2 regions of the Pseudomonas sp. HN2 genome follow, and region 2 is predicted to be linked to the other one. Evidence: predicted binding sites of a transcription regulator. Region 2 holds the regulator's gene; the other holds the start of a gene.

Region 1 (7,601 bases), 1.3 Mb from region 2:
CAATCAACTCGCCCTGAGTGTTGCAGGCATCGTGATCGTCCGGACGTTCCTGGCAATAGCGGCGCAGGCGATCGAGATCCGGTTGCGCCCCGGACAGAATCAACGCGGTCTCGCCACCCGCCGAATAACCGATGACGCCGACCTGATCAGCATTGACGAACGGCGCCAGCATGCGGTCGCCAAGGGTTGCGGTGATCGCCTGGGAGATTTGAATCGGACGGCCATAAAGGTTGCTCAACGTGCCAAGACGGCTATGGTCGCGCCAGTTGTCGCCGGGGTGAATCACCGCCACCACCACAAAGCCTTTGCGCGCCAGCGACGTCGCCAGATCATGCAAGGCCAGCGGCGTGCCGGTGTTGCCGTGGGAGAGCATCAACATGGGAAAGCGGCCGATGGCGACTTTGGTGTCTTCCCCGGCTTCCACCGGGTAGCCCTCGAGCAAACTCAGGTGCTCGCGGTCACTGGACGGGTAAAAAGCGATGGCGCGCATCGGTTGCAGATCGAGCGGGTCGAGAAAGGTCATCTCGTGATAGCCGACACTCCAGACAGGATGCCGCCCCGGCGCGGCCTGCACTGAATTCAGGCTGCCCAGCAGGCAAATCAGCAACATTGCACAAAGATGCTTCATGAATGCCCCCACCCTGTCGGACTCCATCGTCGGATGTGCTGAAACTGCATAACCCGGGCCAGATTATGTAACAGCCAGAAACAAAAAACCCCGTACTCGGCCCTTGCGGAACCAGAATACAGAGTTTTTTGGGTATTACCTGAACATCAGCTGTTCTTTATGCAAGCCTTACGCGGCGGCAAACAGTTGCTCGCTGATCTTCGCTTGCGCAGCGCTAATGGCGTTGTTGCGCACTTCTTCGCCATAGGCCAGGCCTTCAGCGCGGACGATTTCGATATCGGTGATGCCGAGGAAACCCAGTACCAGCTTCAGATATTCTTCGTGAGCGATGCCGCTGGCCTGACCGGCATGGATGCCGCCGGAGGTCGACACGATCAGAACTTTCTTGCCACCGCACAGGCCTTCCGGGCCGGCTTCGGTGTAGCGGAAAGTCTGGCCGGCGACGGCAACGCGGTCGATCCACGCCTTGAGCTGGGTCGGGATGGTGAAGTTGTACATCGGCGCGGCAATCACCACGGCGTCGGCAGCGATGAACTCGGCCAGGGTCGAAGCGCTCAACTCGGCTTCGTGCTGTTGCACAGCGTCGCGCAGCTCTGCGGTAGTACCGGCGGCGACCAGCGTGGTCGACGAGAAGTGGCTGATCGCGTCGGCAGCCAGGTCGCGATAGGTGACCACGGCGCTCGGCTCGGCGGCTTGCCAGGCGTCGACGACTTGACGGCTCAACTGACGGGAAGCCGAGTTGTCGCCGAGAATGCTCGAATCGATGTGCAACAGTTTCATGTGGGTTCTCCTGAAAGAATCGCCGGCGGCGACGGAATGGAGACAATCCTACGCAACAAACCAATAGCTGATTAGTCGCCGACAATGCGATAGTTCGTCCCATTGATAGAACGACTGGAAACGCGCATGCAGGACCTCAACGATCTTTACTATTTCGCCAAAGTGGTCGAGGCTGGCGGATTCGCCGCCGCCGGGCGACTGCTCGGTATTCCCAAGTCACGGCTCTCCAGAAGAATTGCCGAACTGGAAGAACGCCTCGGCGCGCGTCTGCTGCAGCGGACTACGCGACAATTGAATCTCACCGCTGTTGGCGAACGCTATTTGCGCCACTGCCAAGCGATGTTGCTTGAAGCGGAGATGGCTGACGAGGCCGTGGCGAGTATGTCCAGCGAGCCACGCGGTCGGCTGCGGGTGTCGTGCCCGACCGGGCTTGCCCATGAAATGCTGCCGACGGTGATCAGCGATTTTCTCGGCAAGTTTCCGCAGGTGCAGTTGGAAGTCGTGCTGCTCAACCGCCGTGTGGATCTGGTCACTGAAGGCATCGATGTCGCTTTGCGGGTGCGCGATCACGGCGATGAAGATCCGTTGCTGGTCACCCGACGCTTGCGTCAGGCCCAGGCGGTGGTCATAGCCAGCCCGGCGTTCATGCAGGGCAAGACCATCAATCATCCCCAGGATTTGAAGAACCTGCCGGTGCTCGGCGCGCTGGAAGCCGACCGCATGGTTCATGTGCGCCTGCTCGATCAGCAAGGTAAAAGTGTCGATCTGAGCATGGAAGCGCGGCTGGGTATCGATGACTTCGTAGTGCGCAAGGCCTGCGTCCTCGCCGGTCAGGGTTTTACCGTGTTGCCGATGATGTTCTGCGAGACCGAATTGCGTAACGGCACGCTGGTGCAGGTGCTGCCGGAATGGTCACTGCCTGGCGGCTGGCTGCAAGCGGTGTATCCGCATCGGCGCGGGGTGATGCCAGCGGTGCGCGCATGGATCGATCATCTGGTCGAGTCGTTCAATGCCTGCGGGGAGCGGTTGCTATGAAACAGGGAAAAATGAGCGAAGCCGAGGTTGCCGGATTTTGTCTGGCGCTGCCCGGTGCTCGCGAAGACTACAAATGGGGCAGCGTGCGGGTGTTTTCGATTGCCGGCAACAAGATGTTCGCTTTACAGGGATTACGCGGCGATTCGCTGGCGTTCAAGGTCGACAAGGATCTGTTTCTCGGCCATTGCGATCGGCCGGGGATTCATCCGGCGCCGTATCTGGCGCGGGCGCAGTGGATCATCATGCATCCGCCCTACCCGCTGGGTGCGGAGGAATTGCAGGGGCTGTTGCAGCGATCGCATCAACTGGTGGTGAGCAAGTTGCCCAAAAAGACTCAAATCGGCCTGCTGCTGTAATCCCGGTCTCATGTAGGAGTGAGCCTGCTCGCGATAGCGGTGTATCAGTCGACATCCTTGTTGATTGAAAAGACGCTATCGCGAGCAGGCTCACTCCTACAGGGGTAAGTGTGTTCTTTAGATCAAAGACAACAGGTTGGAACCGAGGAAAATCTGGTCAATCCAGAACACCTGGTGCAGCAGCACGATCACCCAGAACAGAATCTGGAACGACACCTTGCGCGTCTTGTGCCGGAATACCTGCTGCGCGATCAATGCACCCGGCCAGCCGCCGGCCAGTTCCACCGCATGCAGGATGTTTTCCGGCGTGCGCCAGGCATCGGCGCGGGCCTTGCGCTTGTCGGCCCAGTACAGAAAGAACGCGAGCACACTGACAATCCCGTAAGCCGCCAACGGCAGCCGCGAGATGCCGCTGAGCCACATCGACAGCGAGCCGAACAGCGGCAGCGCGCAGACGATCAGCAGCACCACCAGCTTCAACTTCACCTGCTGAAGGCGCCCGCCCGAAGGCCGTCCTTGCGGGCGGTGCGCGCGCGAATCGTTCATGGCTTGGCCGCCGACCAGTCCACCCAGCCGAACTGCCAGGTCGCCAGAATGAACAGGCCGAACGCAATCCGGTACCAGGCGAACGCCGCATAGCTGTGGCTGCCGATGAACTTGAGCAAACCGCGCACGGCGATCATGGCGAAGATAAATGCCGTGACGAAACCAATCGCGAACACCGGGAAATCCGCCGGCACAAACAGGTCGAGGTATTTATAGCCCGAGTACACCGCCGCACCGACCATGGTGGGCATGGCGAGGAAGAACGAAAATTCCGTGGCGGTCTTGCGCGACAGGCCGAACAGCAAGCCACCAATGATTGTCGAGCCGGAGCGCGAGGTGCCGGGAATCATTGCCAGGCACTGTGCGAAACCGATTTTCAGGGCATCGGTCCAGCGGATCTCGTCGACGGTTTCAGCGTGCACTTCATGCTGGCGCTGTTCGGCCCACAGCATGACGATCCCGCCGATCACCAGCGCAGCAGCCACGGTAATCGGGTTGAACAGGTATTCGTGGATCAGGTCGGCAAAGATCACCCCCAACACCACCGCCGGCAAAAACGCGATCAGCAGGTTGACGGTAAAACGCCGTGCGCTCGGCTGGGTTGGCAGGCCGATCACCACGTCGAGAATCTTGCGGCGAAACTCCCAGACCACCGCGAGGATCGCGCCGAGCTGAATAATGATGTTGAACGCCATGGCCCGCTCGCCGCCGAAGTTCAGCAAGTCGGCGACGATGATCTGGTGTCCGGTACTCGAAATGGGCAAAAACTCCGTCAGCCCTTCTACAACTCCTAGTATCAGTGCCTGCAAGGCAGTCCAAAGATCCATCAATCCCCCAGAGAGCGATGCGCGCCGGCATGCCCCGATAGTATTTTTAGCGTTCACTGCGTTCAGCGTAGCCGGTAAAAGCTGTACCGATTCCGCGCGCACAGGATCCACACGAAACGGTAAAAATTCCGTGAAATTTCAAAACCGGATTCAGGTTTTCGCGCGCGGGGCCGAAATCCTAACAGACAAGCCTCAATAGCGCTCTGCGCGTTGGCTGTCTTGCCTGGCGCAGTCCCGAGCACTCAGCTGTGGCTGGATGCTGGCGATCGTTTATTACAAGAACAAGAATCCGGAGTGACAGCGTTATGAACAGCTTGCGCAGTGTGTCGATCAGCCGACGCTTGTGGCTCATCTTGATTGTGGCGGTGGTCATGTTGCTGACCTTGGGCGTGCTGATGCTCAAGCAGATCCACGACGACCTCTACCACGCCAAGGCGCAGAAAACCCAGCATGTGGTGCAGACAGCCAGCGGCCTGCTCACGTATTACCAAGGGCTGGAGACCGCCGGCACCCTGACCAGGGACGCGGCGCAAAAGCAGGCGCTGACCGCGATCCGTGGTTTGCGCTATGACCAGAACGATTACTTCTGGATCAACGACCTCACGCCTGTGATGGTCATGCACCCGACCAACCCCAAACTCGAAGGCCAGAACCTCTCGGCGATCCGCGACCCGGACGGCTTTGCGGTGTTCAACGAAATGGTTGCCATCGCCAAGGCCAAAGGCGCGGGCATGGTCAATTACCGCTGGCCGAAGCCGGGCGCGACTGATCCGGTGGCGAAGACTTCGTACGTGAAGCTGTTCGAACCCTGGGGCTGGGTGATCGGTTCCGGTGTGTACGTCGACGATGTCCAGGCCGAATTCCAGGAGCAGATGATCAAGGCTTCGGTGATCGGTCTGGCGATTGCGCTGATCATGGCGCTGCTGGTGATACTGATTGCCCGCAGCATTGTCCGTCCGTTGCAGGAAACCGTGAACGCCATGGCCAACATTGCCAGTGGCGAAAGCGACCTGACGCGCAGCCTCGATACCCATGGCAAGGATGAGGTCACCGAGCTGGCCCATCACTTCAATGCCTTCACGGCCAAGTTGCGCCGGGTGATTGGTGACTTGCAGGTGTCGGCCAGCGCTCTGGGCCAGTCTTCCAGTGAACTGGGCAACGATGCCTCGCAGGCACAGCAGCGCAGTCAGCAGCAATCGCAGCAGATGGAGCTGGTGGCGACGGCGATCAACGAAGTCACCTACGGCGTGCAGGACGTGGCGAAAAACGCCGAACACGCCGCCGCAGAAATGCGCGATGCCGAAGCGCAGGCACAACAGGGCCAGATCAACATTGATGGCAGCCTGCAACAGATCGACAAGCTCTCGGGCACGATCGATCAGGCGGTGGAAGTGATCCGCACGCTGGCGGCCGAGAGCACACAGATTGGCAGCGTCCTGGAAGTGATTCGCTCGATTGCCGAGCAGACCAACCTCTTGGCACTCAACGCGGCAATTGAAGCGGCGCGTGCGGGTGAGCAAGGTCGCGGGTTTGCCGTGGTGGCCGATGAGGTGCGCTTGCTGGCCCAGCGTACGCAGAAGTCGACGGCGGAGATTCAGTCGATGATCGAGCGCCTGCAGAACCACTCGGAGGCTGCGGTGAAGGTGATCGGCGACAGCAGCAAGGCATCGCAACTGACCATTGAACAGGCGGGACTGGCCGGGGCCAGCCTCAATGCAATTGGCCAGGCGTTGCGCAATCTGAACGGACTGAATGCCTCAATCGCCAGCGCCACGTTGCAACAGGCCCATGTGGTTGAGGACATCAACCAGAACGTCACCCAGGCGGCCGGGCTTTCGCATAGCACCGCGTTAGCGGCTGAGCAGTCGAGCGCGGCCAGCCTGCGCCTTGGGCAACTGAGCGAACAGCTCAACGGGTTGCTGCGCCAGTTCCGGGTCTGACCGATCACCGAGGTGAGCCCACCCCTCACCCCAGCCCTCTCCCCGAGGAGAGGGAGCCGACCGAGGTGTCTGGCGTCATACATCGACGTGAACAATCGAGTCGATTATGGATTCAACGAAGATCGTTCAAACCGGCGCAGCTCAAAAGCATCCCCCAATCAGTCCCCTCTCCCTCCGGGAGAGGGCTAGGGTGAGGGGCTTTTGATCTGACTAATGCAGTACAATCCGCCCCCTTCTCGACTCCCCCAAGGATCACTCATGTCCGGGCTTGAACTGTTCGCCGCTGCCCTCGGTGTCATCGCCGTGTGGCTGACGGTCAAACAGAATCCGTGGTGCTGGCCGATCGGGCTGGTCATGGTGTTGCTCTACAGCTGGATCTTCTTTGAGGTGAAGCTGTATTCGGACATGTTGCTGCAAGTGATCTACGCCGCGTTGCAAGTCTACGGCTGGTGGCAATGGACCCGCGCCTGGACGATGCACGACGGACGCGAAGTCAGCCGCCTCGACACTCGCTCGATTCTGCTCGGTCTCGGTATCGGCACAATCGGCAGCCTGTTGCTGGGCGCGGCGATGGCGCACTGGACCGACGCTGCACAACCGTGGCTCGATGCCGCGCTCACCGGTTTCAGTCTGGTCGCGCAACTATGGATGGCGCAAAAACGCCTGCAATGCTGGGCGCTGTGGTTTGTCCTCGATGTCATCTTTGTTGGCCTGTTCATCTATAAAGGCCTGTACCTGACTGCCGCGCTCTATGCGCTGTTTACCCTGCTCGCCGTGCAAGGCTGGCGGGAATGGCGCGCCGATCCGGCGTTGCGCACATGAAAGTCGTGGTACTCACCGGCCCGGAATCCACCGGCAAGAGCTGGCTGGCGGCAGGATTGGAGCAGCGTTTCGGCGGCGTGCGCGTTGACGAATATGTGCGCCGGTTTATTGAAGAAAACCCCCGGGACACCTGCCTGGCCGACATCCCCGCCATCGCTCGGGGTCAGTTGCACCGGGAAGATCAGGCGCGGGCCAGACAACCCGCGCTGCTGATCCTCGACACAAATCTTCTGAGCAACATCCTCTGGAGCCAGACTCTGTTTGGTGACTGCCCGGACTGGCTGGAAACCGAGTTGCTCGCCCGCCATTACGATCTGCACCTGCTGCTGTCGCCGCAACAGGTCGACTGGGCCGAAGACGGCCAGCGCTGCCAACCGGCTCTTGAAGATCGCATGGCGTTCTACGAAGCCACTCGCACGTGGCTGGTCCAGCATCAACAGCCGATGCAAGTGATCGAAGGCAATTGGGCCGAACGCCAGGCGCAAGCCTTTGCGGCGGTCGAGCGTTTGCTGGCCGACTAAGCCAGCAAGCGGGCAATTCGCGCATTCTGTCCGTTTTTGAAACACTCGCGAGCGCGCAAAGCCGCCGTCCAAACGCTGTTCATCACCGCGTCACCTCACCTGTTACGCCGCTGAAACACATCGGCGCAAACCCTTGATCCAGAGCT
Region 2 (7,601 bases):
TTGCCGCGCGAGGTCGCGAACCAGACGCGGGAAGCGCCCGAAGACCTTCTTGATCGGCTGCATCCGCGTCTTCATCACGGCGGTCTGCAGGTCAGCGGTGACCACGTCGAGGTTCGACACGGCCTTGGACATGGCTTCGTCGCCGCTGTTGAGGCCCAGGCGCACCAGACGGTTACGCACCAGCACCAGCTCGCCGACCATGTTCATGATCTCGTCGAGCCGCGCGGTGTCGACGCGCACGGTAGTTTCTGCTTCGCTGGCCGGTTTTTCTGCCGGTGCAGCGGCTGGCGCGCGGGCCGGAGCCGGAGCAGCAGCGGCGGCCGGTTTCGGCGCCTCGGCTTTCGGTTCAGGCTTGGCCGCAGGTTTCGGCGCAGCAGCGGCGGCCGGAGCTTTCGCGGCTGGCGTGGCGACGCTTGATGCGGAGCCGGCAGTCGCCGCAGCGGCGTCAAACTTGCCTTTGCCGTGCAATTCGTCGAGCAGCGATTCGAATTCGTGATCGCTGATCAGGTCGCTACCGGCCGCAGCGGCGGCCGGTGCAGCAGGGGCTGCCGGCGCCGAAGCGATCGCCGATTCCAGCGCGTCTACGGCGAAGTTGCCCTTGCCGTGCAACTGATCGAGCAGCGCTTCGAATTCGTCGTCGGTGATGTCCGAGCTGTCGCCCGCAGCAGGCGCGGCCGGAGCCGCTGCTGCTGGCGCCGGAGCGACTGCATCGACAGCGAACTGGCCTTTGCCGTGCAGTTGATCGAGCAGCGATTCAAATTCGGCGTCGGTGATTTCATCGCTGGCCGCCGTGTCGGCAACCGGCGCGGATGCCACAGGAGCGGCCGGGGCCTCGGCTTGCGCCTTGACGGCATTCAGCGAGTCCAGCAGTTGTTCGAATTCGTTGTCGGTGATGTCTTCCGATGCGCTTTCGGCGACCGGTTCTTCGACCACTTCCACCGGTGCGGCCACGGCTTCATCCGCCGATTGCGGCTCGGCCAGACGCGCCAGCGCGGCCAGCAGTTCCGGCGTGGCGGCGGTGATCGGTGCGCGCTCACGGACTTCGCTGAACATGCTGTTCACCGCGTCCAGTGCTTCGAGCACAACGTCCATCAGTTCTGCATCAACGCGACGCTCACCCTTACGGAGGATGTCGAACACGTTTTCGGCGATGTGACAGCACTCCACCAGCTCATTGAGCTGAAGGAAGCCGGCGCCCCCTTTTACAGTGTGGAAACCGCGAAAAATTGCATTGAGCAGATCTGCATCATCCGGGCGGCTTTCCAGCTCGACCAGTTGTTCGGACAGTTGCTCAAGAATCTCGCCGGCCTCAACCAGGAAATCCTGAAGGATCTCTTCATCGGCGCCGAAGCTCATTAATGGGGTGCTCCTAACAGGTCTAAAAACCTAACTTCAAAATCCAAGGCTGGATAGCAAATCGTCCACATCGTCCTGACCGGACACAACGTCTTCTCGTTTATCGGCATGAATCTGCGGACCTTCACCCTGCGAGAGATGTTTTTGTGGATCTTTTTCGGCGAGCATTGCGGCGCGGTCATGTTCGATGCCCGCGAAGCGGTCGACCTGACTGGCCATGAGCACGAGTTTGAGCAGATTGCTTTCGACTTCGGTGACCAGTTGGGTCACGCGCTTGATCACCTGACCGGTGAGGTCCTGGTAATCCTGAGCCAGCAGGATGTCGTTGAGATTGCTCGACACCGCACGGTTGTCCGTGCTGCTGCGTGACAGAAAACCGTCGACCCGGCGCGCCAGTTCGCGGAACTCTTCAGCCCCGACCTCGCGACGCATGAAGCGACCCCAATCGGCACTCAACGTCTGCGCTTCATCAGCCAGACTGTTGACCACCGGCGTGGCGCTTTCCACCAGATCCATGGTGCGGTTGGCCGCGGCTTCCGTCAGCTTGACCACGTAGCCCAGGCGTTCGGTCGCGTCGGTGATTTGCGACACTTCCTCGGCCTGCGGCATGTGCGGATCGATCTGGAAATTGACGATCGCACTGTGCAGTTCACGTGTGAGCTTGCCCACTTCCTGATACAGGCCGCGGTCACGGGTCTGATTGAGCTCATGGATCAGTTGCACCGCGTCGCCGAACCTGCCTTTTTCAAGGCTTTCGACCAGTTCGACCGCGTGTTTTTTCAGGGTCGATTCAAAATCGCCCTGTGAAGATTCGTTATGCTCCATAGCTCCCCCGCGCATTCATCAGCCGATGCGTTCGAAAATCTTCTCGATTTTGTCTTTCAACGCTTGAGCCGTGAAAGGTTTGACCACGTAACCGTTCACACCGGCCTGTGCGGCCTCGATGATCTGCTCGCGCTTGGCTTCGGCAGTCACCATCAACACCGGGAGGTGCTTGAGTTTTTCATCGGCACGCACGTGACGCAGCAGGTCGATACCGGTCATGCCCGGCATGTTCCAGTCCGTTACCAGAAAGTCGATGCTGCCGCTGTTGAGCACCGGAATGGCAGTGGTGCCATCGTCGGCCTCGACGGTGTTGGTGAACCCAAGATCGCGCAGCAGGTTCTTGATGATCCGCCGCATCGTTGAGAAGTCATCAACGATGAGGATTTTCATGTCTTTGTTCAATTCGACCTCCAAGCAGTCTTAAACGCGCCCAGCACCTGGACGCGCCACTTCAATCAATCGGCGCAGCACTTAAAGTTTGTCTGGAGCACAACGGATCGAGACCGGCGCCGCTCATCACCGCACCAGCCTCGTTTCGCAGTGTCCCCACACTGCCTTCAGCGCGCTCGCCACTCCCCCAAACGCCCCCGCAAGCGGGCCGCGCACTGGCTGTGTAACTGGCTGACCCGCGATTCACTGACGCCAAGGACCTCACCGATTTCCTTGAGGTTCAGCTCTTCGTCGTAGTACAGCGCCAACACCAGTCGCTCACGCTCCGGCAAATTGGCAATCGCGTCCGCCAGCGCCGCCTGGAAGCGTTCATCTTCCAGATCGCGTGACGGCTCCATATGCGCACTGGCGCCATCCTCGTGCAGCCCTTCGTGTTCGCCGTCCTGCAACAGGTCGTCGAAACTGAACAGGCGACTGCCCAAGGTGTCATTCAGAATCCCGTAGTAATCGTCGAGACTCAATTGGAGTTCGGCCGCAACCTCGTGATCTTTAGCGTCACGGCCGGTTTTAGCTTCAATCGAGCGAATTGCGTCGCTGACCATCCGGGTATTGCGGTGAACCGAGCGTGGCGCCCAGTCCCCTTTGCGCACTTCGTCGAGCATCGCGCCGCGGATTCGAATGCCCGCGTACGTTTCGAAACTGGCGCCTTTGCTGGCGTCGTATTTGGTCGACACTTCGAGCAAACCGATCATCCCGGCCTGGATCAGGTCTTCGACCTGCACGCTGGCCGGCAGGCGTGCCAGCAAGTGATAGGCAATGCGCTTGACCAGTGGCGCGTAGCGCTCGATCAATTCGTATTGCGCGTCACGCGCCGACTTTTTGTAAAGATTCATGCCACTGGCGGTCATATCACAGGCCCTGCGGTTTGCTGCACGAGACGCTCGACGAAAAATTCCAGATGACCGCGCGGGTTGGCGGGCAGCGGCCAGGTGTCGACCTTCTGGGCGATGGCCTTGAAGGCCAGCGCGCACTTGGAACGGGGAAAGGCTTCGTAGACGGCGCGCTGCTTCTGCACCGCCTTGCGCACGCTTTCGTCGTACGGCACGGCGCCGACGTATTGTAGGGCGACGTCGAGGAAGCGATCCGTGACCTTGGTCAACTTGGCGAACAGGTTGCGCCCTTCCTGCGGGCTCTGCGCCATGTTGGCCAGCACGCGGAAGCGGTTCATGCCGTAGTCGCGATTGAGCAACTTGATCAGCGCGTAAGCGTCGGTGATCGAAGTCGGCTCGTCGCAGACCACCAGCAACACCTCTTGCGCGGCGCGAACGAAACTGACTACCGAGTCACCAATACCCGCAGCGGTGTCGATCACCAGCACGTCGAGATTGTCGCCGATGTCGCTGAACGCCTGGATCAGGCCGGCGTGTTGCGCCGGGCTCAGGTGCACCATGCTCTGCGTGCCGGAGGCCGCCGGCACGATGCGAATCCCGCCCGGGCCCTGCAACAGCACGTCGCGCAATTCGCAACGGCCTTCGATCACGTCAGCCAGTGTGCGCTTGGGCGTCAGCCCCAGCAGAACGTCGACGTTGGCCAGGCCCAGGTCGGCGTCCAGCAGCATGACCCGACGGCCAAGCTCTGCCAGCGCCAGCGACAAGTTCACTGACACGTTAGTCTTGCCGACGCCACCTTTGCCGCCGGTCACCGCGATCACCTGTACGGGATGCATGCTGCCCATGTTATTTCTTTACCTTGTCTTGCATAGACGGAGGCCACATTACTGGCTGCGCGTTCCCGATCGGAACAATGCGTGGCAGACCATCGATGTAGGTACAAAAACTGTTCATGATTACCTCAGCCAACCTGCTTGGTCGGGCTGTGATAGATATCAGCGAACATGTCAGCCATGGCTTCTTCGCTGGGTTCTTCCTGCATTTGCACGCTGACGGCGCGGCTGACCAGTTGATGACGGCGCGGCAGATGCAGATCATCCGGAATCCGTGGGCCATCGGTCAGGTACGCGACCGGCAATTCATGACTGATCGCCAGGCTCAACACTTCGCCGAGACTGGCCGTTTCATCCAGTTTAGTCAGGATGCAACCGGCCAGCCCGCAACGCTTGTAACTGTGATAAGCGGCGGTTAGAACCTGTTTCTGGCTGGTGGTTGCCAGTACCAGATAATTTTTCGAGCGAATGCCACGCCCGGCCAGACTCTCAAGCTGCATGCGCAACGCCGGATCACTGGCTTGCAGCCCGGCAGTATCGATCAAAACCACGCGTTTGCGTAGCAGTGGATCCAATGCCTGAACCAGCGACTGGCCCGGATCGACGTGGGTCACCGGCACGTTGAGAATGCGCCCGAGGGTTTTCAGTTGTTCCTGCGCGCCGATGCGGAAGCTGTCCATGCTCACCAGCGCAACGTTCTGCGCGCCGTACTTGAGCACATAACGCGCGGCAAGCTTGGCCAGCGTGGTGGTCTTGCCCATGCCGGCCGGGCCGACCATGGCAATCACACCGCCCTCTTCCAGCGGCTCGACTTCCGGTACGGCAATCATCCGCGCCAGATGCGCGAGCAGCATGCGCCAGGCCTGACGCGGCTCTTCGATATCGGTGATCAGCGCCAACAGATCACGCGACAGCGGGCCCGACAGGCCGATGCGCTGCAAACGGCGATACAGATTGGCCTGAGCCGGACGGCTGCCTTGCAGCTGATTCCAGGCCAGGGTGCCGAGCTGCACTTCCATCAGCTCGCGCAGGCTATTCAATTCAAAACGCATCGAATCCAGCGCACGCGGATCGACACCCGCCGAGGCCTGCGCAGGCGCTGCGGCCGGACGCGCCGGGGCAGCGTAGGTCGGCTCGCTCAGCGGCTCGGCAGCGGTCAGCGGCAGGCCTGCGGTCAATGGCAGCCCGGCGAACAATTGCTGATTGGTGTTGCCGTCGGCTTCGCCACGCAGGCTCAGTTCGGCCTGGGCGGTGACGATGCGCGACTGGGTCTTGCGCAGTTCGTCTTCGAGCTCCATGTTCGGAACCCGCGGCGCCAGCGCCGACAACTTGTAATCCAGTGCCGCCGTCAACTCGACGCCGCCGGCGATGCGGCGGTTGCCGATGATGGCGGCATCAGCGCCCAGCTCATCGCGAACCAGCTTCATGGCCTGACGCATATCGGCGGCGAAAAAACGCTTAACTTGCATAAACCACTACCTCAGCCGTTGGGCCCTACTGTCGCAACGATGGTCACTTGCTTGTTGTCCGGTACTTCCTGGTAGGCCAGCACATGCAGCCCAGGGACTGCGAGGCGGCCGAAGCGCGAGAGCATCGCGCGAATCGGGCCTGCTACCAGCAGGATCACCGGTTGGCCTTGCATTTCCTGCCGCTGGGCCGCTTCGATCAACGAACGTTGCAGCTTCTCGGCCATGCTTGGCTCCAGCAGAACGCCCTCTTCCGAGCCTTGTCCTGCCTTCTGCAGACTATTGAGCAATATCTGTTCCAACCTTGGTTCCAATGTGATCACAGGCAGCTCGGACTCAGTGCCTACAATGCTTTGGACGATGGCGCGGGATACGCCGACCCGCACAGCGGCGACCAGAGCGGCGGTATCTTGACTCTTGGCGGCGTTGTTAGCGATCGCTTCGGCGATGCTGCGAATGTCGCGCACCGGCACGTGTTCGGAGAGCAGCGCTTGCAGGACCTTGAGCAACTGCGACAGCGAAACCACGCCCGGCACCAGCTCCTCAGCCAGTTTCGGCGAGCTCTTGGCCAGCAATTGCATGAGTTGCTGCACTTCTTCGTGGCCGATCAACTCGCTGGAGTGCTTGTACAGAATCTGGTTCAAGTGCGTGGCGACCACGGTGCTGGCGTCAACCACGGTGTAACCGAGCGATTGCGCCTGGGCGCGCTGGCTGATTTCGATCCACACCGCCTCAAGGCCGAAAGCCGGATCTTTGGCGTTGATACCGTTGAGCGAGCCGTAGACCTGGCCGGGGTTGATCGCCAGTTCGCGATCCGGGTAGATCTCGGCCTCGGCGAGAATCACTCCCATCAGGGTCAGGCGGTAAGCGCTCGGCGCCAGATCGAGGTTGTCGCGGATGTGCACGGTCGGCATCAGGAAGCCCAGGTCCTGCGAGAGCTTCTTGCGCACGCCCTTGATCCGCGCGAGCAATTGCCCACCCTGATTGCGGTCCACCAACGGGATCAGGCGATAGCCGACTTCCAGACCGATCATGTCGATCGGCGTGACGTCGTCCCAGCCCAGTTCTTTGGTTTCCATGGCGCGAGCCGGCGACGGCAGCAGCTCCTGCTGACGCTTGACCTCTTCCAGCGCCACGACCTTGGCGACGTTCTGCTTCTTCCAGAACAGGTACGCGCCGCCCGCGGCCAGCGCTGCCATGGTCAGGAAGGAGAAGTGCGGCATGCCCGGCACCAGGCCCATCACCGCCATCAAACCAGCGGCCACGGCCAGCGCTTTCGGCGAGGCGAACATCTGGCGGTTGATCTGCTTGCCCATGTCTTCCGAGCCGGAAGCACGGGTCACCATGATCGCCGCCGCTGTCGATAACAACAGTGATGGCAATTGCGCCACCAAACCGTCACCGATGGTCAACAACGCGTAAACCCGGCCGGCGTCGCCGAAGCTCATGCCGTGCTGGAAGATGCCAACGGCCATGCCGCCGATGAGGTTGATGAACAGAATCAGCAAACCGGCGATGGCGTCACCGCGGACGAACTTGCTGGCACCGTCCATCGAGCCATAGAACTCCGCCTCCTGGGCAACTTCCTGACGGCGCGCCTTGGCCTGGTTCTGGTCGATCAGGCCGGCGTTGAGGTCGGCGTCGATCGCCATTTGTTTGCCGGGCATCGCATCGAGGGTGAAACGCGCGCTCACCTCGGAAATCCGCCCGGCACCCTTGGTCACCACGACGAAGTTGATGATCATCAGGATCGCGAAGACCACGATACCGACCACGTAGTTACCGCCGATCACCACCTCACCGAAGGCCTGAATCACCTTACCGGCCGCGGCGTGGCCGTC

Evidence for each region. The regulator FliA, encoded in region 2, starts transcription of late flagellar genes. The targets are predictions, from matches to a motif close to CTAAAGTTTNNNNNNNNNNNGCCGNTAA.
Region 1: LIS66_RS13370 (methyl-accepting chemotaxis protein) is a predicted target of FliA. The motif match lies at 4,322-4,349, and genes of this name have one in related genera.

What each region holds. Positions count from the first base shown of each region.
Region 1 covers NZ_CP085885.1:3,062,823-3,070,423, reverse strand. Annotated here, with positions in the region: gene LIS66_RS13400 (alpha/beta hydrolase family protein) at 1-628, opposite strand, end outside; gene LIS66_RS13395 (FMN-dependent NADH-azoreductase) at 797-1,408, opposite strand; gene LIS66_RS13390 (LysR substrate-binding domain-containing protein) at 1,535-2,443, shown strand; gene LIS66_RS13385 (MmcQ/YjbR family DNA-binding protein) at 2,440-2,799, shown strand; gene LIS66_RS13380 (DUF1294 domain-containing protein) at 2,917-3,345, opposite strand; gene LIS66_RS13375 (undecaprenyl-diphosphate phosphatase) at 3,342-4,172, opposite strand; gene LIS66_RS13370 (methyl-accepting chemotaxis protein) at 4,478-6,112, shown strand; gene pnuC (nicotinamide riboside transporter PnuC) at 6,371-6,934, shown strand; gene LIS66_RS13360 (AAA family ATPase) at 6,931-7,455, shown strand.
Region 2 covers NZ_CP085885.1:1,722,131-1,729,731, reverse strand. Annotated here, with positions in the region: gene LIS66_RS07595 (chemotaxis protein CheA) at 1-1,356, opposite strand, end outside; gene LIS66_RS07590 (protein phosphatase CheZ) at 1,393-2,181, opposite strand; gene LIS66_RS07585 (chemotaxis response regulator CheY) at 2,200-2,571, opposite strand; gene fliA (RNA polymerase sigma factor FliA) at 2,739-3,479, opposite strand; gene fleN (flagellar synthesis regulator FleN) at 3,476-4,306, opposite strand; gene flhF (flagellar biosynthesis protein FlhF) at 4,423-5,763, opposite strand; gene flhA (flagellar biosynthesis protein FlhA) at 5,775-7,601, opposite strand, start outside.